2 regions of the Staphylococcus sp. Ze2 genome follow, and region 2 is predicted to be linked to the other one. Evidence: a T-box and tRNA genes for the amino acid it is inferred to sense, from the RefSeq annotation. Region 2 holds a T-box; the other holds one or more tRNA genes.
The links. The T-box of region 2 lies ahead of serS (serine--tRNA ligase). A T-box ahead of a tRNA ligase gene usually reads a tRNA of that ligase, here a tRNA-Ser.
Positions count from the first base shown of each region.

Region 1: it encodes a tRNA-Ser, which carries the amino acid that the T-box ahead of serS (serine--tRNA ligase) is inferred to sense. The anticodon was not compared.

Region 1 covers NZ_CP183486.1:16,717-20,160, reverse strand. Annotated here, with positions in the region: gene ACM591_RS00080 (glutamate synthase subunit beta) at 1-1,173, shown strand, start outside; tRNA gene ACM591_RS00075 (tRNA-Ser) at 1,230-1,322, shown strand; gene treP (PTS system trehalose-specific EIIBC component) at 1,678-3,105, shown strand; gene treC (alpha,alpha-phosphotrehalase) at 3,192-3,444, shown strand, end outside.
Region 2 covers NZ_CP183486.1:308,717-312,160, forward strand. Annotated here, with positions in the region: gene hutH (histidine ammonia-lyase) at 312-1,820, shown strand; T-box leader at 1,883-2,083, shown strand; gene serS (serine--tRNA ligase) at 2,149-3,432, shown strand.

The DNA.
Region 1 (3,444 bases), 290 kb from region 2:
TTCCCTGAATTTACAGGGCGTGTTTGTCCAGCACCTTGTGAGCAATCTTGTGTTATGAAGATTAATCGTGAATCAGTTGCTATTAAAGGAATTGAAAGAACCATTATAGATGAAGCTTTTGAAAATGGTTGGGTAAAGCCGACGGTACCAGAGCATCGTAAAGATGAATCAGTGGCTATAGTCGGCAGTGGCCCAGCTGGTTTAACTGCTGCGGATGAACTAAATAAATTAGGATACAACGTAACAGTATACGAGCGTGCACACGAAGCTGGTGGTTTGTTGATGTATGGTATACCTAATATGAAATTAGATAAAGATGTAGTACGTCGCCGAATAAAAGTAATGGAAGAATCTGGTATACATTTTGAAACGGATACAGAAATTGGCGTGGATATTAGCAAAGAAACGCTTAATGAGCAATATGATGCAATTATTTTATGTACCGGTTCACAAAATGCAAGAGATTTACCTTTAGAAGGGCGTATGGGATCAGGCATTCACTTTGCGATGGATTATTTAACAGAACAAGGACAATATTTAAATGGTGAAATCGAAGAACCATCTATTTCTGCTGAAGGTAAAAATGTGGTCGTAATCGGGGCAGGAGATACAGGGGCAGACTGTGTCGCTACTGCATTGCGTGAGGATTGTAAATCAATCGTACAATTTAATAAATACACAAAACAACCAGAAGAAATTGAATTTGATGAGAACACGTATTGGCCGTTGGCAATGCCTGTGTTTAAAATGGATTATGCGCATAAGGAATATCAATCACGTTTTGGTTTTGAGCCGCGTGCTTATGGTGTGCAAACAATGCGCTATGATGTGGATAGAATTGGTAATGTCAAAGGTGTCTATACACAAATTCTCGAAGAAACTGATGAAGGTATGGTAGTTGTAGATGGTACTGAGCGTCATTGGCCAGCGGATTTAGTACTGCTGTCAATTGGCTTTGTAGGTACTGAAACAACGGTCCCACATGCCTTTGATATTCAAACAGAACGCAATAAAATTGTAGCTGATAATAAAGATTTTAGAACAAACCAACCACACATATTCGCTGCAGGCGATGCCAGAAGAGGGCAAAGCTTAGTTGTATGGGCGATACAAGAGGGTAGAGCGGTAGCAGATTCTGTAGATTCTTATTTAAAGGAAAAAACATTAGTGTAACTTTGTAATTTCGATTGACTTTTACAAATGGCTATAATATGATGAGTACTGTGTTTGGAGGAATACCCAAGTTCGGCTGAAGGGATCGGTCTTGAAAACCGACAGGGGCTTAACGGCTCGCGGGGGTTCGAATCCCTCTTCCTCCGCCATTATATTTTTAAAACCAAGACTAATGAATAGATGAGGCAAGTATTCAATCTCGTATTGAATACTTGTCTTTTTTTGATGTGCTTTTTACAAATGGCTATATTATATATAGTAAGGTGTTTAGAGAATTGTACTTATCAGTGTTTGCTAAATAAATATGGTATTTTGTTTAAGAAAAATAGTTGTTGGTTCTATGAACATCGTTAGATTGCTGCTTCTCAATTTTAATAATGCAGTTTGTTATAGGTGTAGGTGATGAGGTGAAGGTTTTGCGTTATTATTATGAAAGCCTTTACAAAACTTGTCTAGACAAGTTATAATTTCTATAATGTTAAAAGTATAAGGGAGTGGATCATCATGGCCGTTAAAAAGAAAGATGTGCAAGATATAGTCGAAGCTGTTGGGGGCAAAGATAATTTGGACACGGCAACGCACTGTGTTACACGTTTGAGACTTGTCTTGAAAGACGATGATAAAGTGGACAAAGACCGATTGAGTGAAAACGATTTAGTCAAAGGCCAGTTCAAAGCGGATAACCAATATCAAATCGTTATTGGACCGGGGACGGTAGATGAAGTCTATAAGCAACTGATAGCAGAAACAGGGATTAGTGAATCATCTAAAGATGACGCTAAGGCGGCGGCAGCTAAGAAGGGCAATCCTATTCAAAGATTGATTAAATTACTTGGGGATATATTTATACCAATCTTGCCAGCTATCGTAACTGCTGGTTTGCTTATGGGAATTAATAACTTGCTCACAATGGAAGATTTATTTGGACCAAAGCCACTTGTTGAACAATTTCCGCAATTAGGCGATATTTCAAACATTATTAACGTTATCGCTAGTACAGCTTTCATATTCTTACCGGCATTGATTGGTTGGAGTAGTATGCGTGTATTCGGAGGAAGTCAAATACTTGGTTTAGTGTTAGGTTTGATTTTGATGAATCCACAGCTTGTTTCGCAGTATGACATTGCAAAAGGTAATATTCCGACGTGGGACATTTTTGGTTTAGAAATTAAGCAACTGAATTATCAAGGGCAAGTGCTACCGATTTTGCTTGCAGCATATGTTTTAGCTCAAATTGAAAAATTCTTAAATAAACATGTTCATGATTCAATTAAAATGTTAGTCGTTGGCCCAATTGCATTACTAATAACAGGTTTCTTAGCATTTATTGTTATTGGTCCTGTAGCGTTATGGCTAGGTACCGGTATAACAAATGGTGTAACGTTTATCTTTGAGCATGCTGGTTGGTTAGGCGGCGCTATTTATGGTTTATTATACGCACCGCTTGTTATTACTGGATTGCATCATATGTTCTTGGCTGTTGATTTCCAACTTATGGGTAGTGAACTTGGGGGAACATACTTATGGCCGATTTTGGCGATATCTAATATTTGTCAGGGGTCAGCCGCATTCGGTGCTTGGTTCGTCTATAGAAGACGTAAAATGGGCAAAGAACAAGGTTTGGCAATGACTTCTGGTGTTTCAGGTTTCTTAGGAGTGACGGAACCAGCATTGTTTGGTGTCAATTTACCATTGAAATACCCATTTATTGCAGCGATATCGACGTCTTGTGTGTTAGGAGCGATCATTGGTGCGACGCGCGTACTTGGTAGTGTTGGCGTCGGTGGTGTTCCTGCTTTCATCTCAATTAAAAGCGAGTACTGGGGCATCTATCTTGTGTGTAGCTTATTGGCGATCGTGGTTCCGGCAATTCTAACGGTATTCTTGTCAAAATTCAGTAAAGATAAAGCGAAAGAAATGGTAGAAGAATAAGCGTTCTAGAGCAATACAACTAAACTCGCTAAAAAGCATTAGCGAGTTTTTCTTCTTTAAATAATTTGAGTAAAGGTGGTAATTCCATGAGTCAAAGTGATTGGAGAAAGTCAGTAGTTTATCAAATATATCCGAAATCATTTAATGATACGACAGGTAATGGTGAAGGTGATTTGCAAGGGATTATCGAAAAATTAGATTACTTACAGTATTTAGGTGTAGACTACATTTGGTTGACGCCAGTGTATGAATCTCCGATGAATGATAATGGTTATGATATTAGTGATTACTATAAAATAAATGAGAAATTTGGCACAATTGAAGATTTAAAAATACTAG
Region 2 (3,444 bases):
ATAATGGTTCTGCTTTTATTAGTGATTATAACAATTGCAGAATTATTTGTATTTCAGTTACTTTTCCTTTGTTTTCGTAATAGGAATTATAAATACAATAAGAAATATTATACCTGGTTGTCCTATTAGTCAATAGTTAAAAGCGTTAAGAAATTATTAATTTTAATAAACTTATTTTTATTATAGCTTTATCCCATTAAAACAGTAATTTAATACCATGTTACGGATATTGGTTAAGCTATTGTTTGGGTAAAAATGTAAGCGTATACTCAAAATAATTAGAAAAAATTACTAAACAAGGAGATGGGGAAATGACATTACAACTTAATGGAGAAACGTTAACAATTAATGATATTAAACAGTTTTTAAATAGAGAAGATAAAGTAGAAGTTACGGAGGATGCGTTTGAACGTGTGAAAAAGAGTCGCCAAACAGTAGAAGATATTATAGAGAATAAAGAAACAATTTATGGAATTACAACCGGCTTTGGTTTATTTAGTGATGTACGTATAGACGAAGGAGAATACAACCAATTACAAGTCAATTTAATTCGTTCACATGCATGTGGTATAGGTAAACCATTTTCAGAAGAAGTGGCATTAGTGATGATGGTGTTAAGATTGAATACATTATTAAAAGGGCATTCTGGTGCAACCATAGATTTAGTAAAACAACTAGTTTATTACATCAATCAAAGAATTATACCTGTTATTCCGCAACAAGGTTCATTAGGTGCTTCTGGTGATTTAGCGCCACTATCGCACTTGGCTTTGGCCCTAATAGGAGAAGGAAATGTCTTTTATAAAGGTGAAGAAGTAGACAGCCGGTATGTCTTAAATCAGTTAAATCACAAAGCATTAGAGTTACAAGCCAAAGAAGGTCTTGCGTTGATTAATGGTACACAAGCCATGACTGCTCAAGGTGTTATTAATTATATTGAAGCGGAAGACTTAGGTTATCAGGCGGAATGGATTGCCTCCCTTACACATCAAGCTTTAAATGGTATTACAGATGCCTATAATGAAAAGGTACATAAAGTTCGTAATTTCCAAGAACAAATAGATGTTGCGGCGAGAATGTTAGATTGGTTGGAAGGTTCAGAATTGACCACTACTCAAGGTGAAATACGTGTACAAGATGCATATACTTTGCGCTGTATACCTCAAATTCATGGTGCTAGCTTCCAAGTATTCAATTATGTAAAGGAAAAATTAGAGTTTGAAATGAATGCTGCAAATGATAACCCACTTATATTTGATGAAGATGATGAAACACTTGTTATCTCAGGAGGGAATTTCCATGGTCAACCTATAGCGTTTGCCTTAGACTTTTTAAAACTAGGTGTAAGTGAATTAGCGAACGTTTCAGAGCGACGCCTAGAGCGCTTGGTAAATCCTCAATTAAATAATGGGCTACCTGCCTTTTTAAGTCCTCAACCTGGATTACAAAGTGGTGCAATGATTATGCAGTATGCTGCAGCAAGTCTTGTTTCAGAAAATAAAACACTCGCGCATCCAGCAAGTGTGGATTCTATACCGTCTTCTGCTAATCAAGAAGATCATGTTTCCATGGGGACTATAGCTTCAAGACATGGTTATCAAATGATCGAAAATGCTCGTCGTGTATTGGCTATTGAAACAATCATTGCTCTGCAAGCCGTAGAATATAAAGACATTGATAAGTTATCACCTAAGACGTATGAAAAGTATCAAGAACTACGTCATATTGTGCCATCTATCACAGAAGATAGACAATTTCATAAAGATATTGAAGCAGTATCACAATATTTACGCGATGTTGCTTATATGGACGAGATATAAGCGACATAAATACTATCACTCTTGAAAAAAATGATGTTATTTGCTATATTTAATTTAACTTAATAAATTATTGTTCGTAGGATAAGTAGTATTAATTTTTCGGTTTCAGAGAGCCTGTGTGGAGTGTGAACAGGTAGCCAAAGTTAATGTGAATCTACCTACTATAAGTGAACAACCGGATTTAACCGTTATTTTTGTGAGAGTGCAGTCTAATTATTTTAGACTGTTAAATAGGGTGGCAACACGTAGACCACGTCCCTTGTAGAGGGATGTGGTCTTTTTTGCGTGTTTATCCCAAATTTTTAAAATTGAAAGGATGGATGAAGTTATGTTAGATATTAAGTTATTTCGTAATGACCCTGATTTCGTTAAAGAAAAAGTAGCTAAGCGCGGTATGGAAGATACAGTAGTAGATGAAGTGCTAGAATTAGATGAACAGCGTCGTCAGTTAATTAGTAAAGCTGAAGAAATGAAAGCTGAACGTAATAAAGTTAGTGGTGAAATTGCTCAGAAGAAACGCAATAAAGAAGATGCTGATGATGCAATCGCAGCAATGCGTAAACTTGGTGATGAAATTAAAGTTTTAGATGACACACTTAATCAAGTTGATGTGAATCTTAATGATAAATTATCACGTATTCCAAATATTATTCATGATGATGTGCCTGAAGGAGCTACAGACGAAGATAATGTAGAAGTTAAACGTTGGGGGACACCAAGAACTTTTGATTTTGAAGAAAAAGCGCATTGGGATTTAGTAGAAGAATTAAAAATGGTTAATTTTGAACGTGCAGCTAAAGTATCTGGAGCTAGATTCGTCTTCTTAACAGGCGAAGGTGCACAATTAGAAAGAGCATTGATGAACTATATGATTACGAAACATACAACGCAACATGGTTATGCAGAAATGATGGTACCACAATTAGTTAACGCTGATTCAATGTATGGTACTGGTCAATTACCTAAGTTTGAAGAAGACTTGTTTAAAGTTGAAAAAGAAGGACTATATACTATACCAACTGCAGAGGTACCACTGACAAATTATTACCGTAACGAAATTATCGGACCAGATGAATTGCCAGCTAAATTCACTGCCCAATCAGCGTGCTATCGTAGTGAAGCGGGATCAGCTGGTCGTGATACGAGAGGTCTTATCCGTTTACATCAATTCGATAAAGTGGAAATGGTTCGTTTTGAAAAGCCAGAAGATTCATGGCAGGCTTTAGATGAGATGACTGAGCATGCAGAAGCAATTTTAGAAGAATTAGGCTTACCGTATCGCCGTGTTATTTTATGTACAGGTGATATTGGTTTTGGTTCAAGTAAAACTTATGATTTAGAAGTTTGGTTGCCAAGCTATAATGAATATAAAGAAATAAGTTCTTGTTCAAATATTACTGATTTCCAAGCACGTCGTTCAAATATTCGTTTTAAACGTGATAAAAATGCTAAACCAGAATTAGCACATACGCTTAATGGTAGTGGCTTAGCAGTAGGACGTACGTTTGCTGCAATAGTTGAAAATTACCAAAATGAAGATGGTTCTGTAACAATACCAGAAGCATTAGTTCCATATATGGGTGGGAAAACAGTCATCCGTCCTATTAAATAAATGTAAATAGTT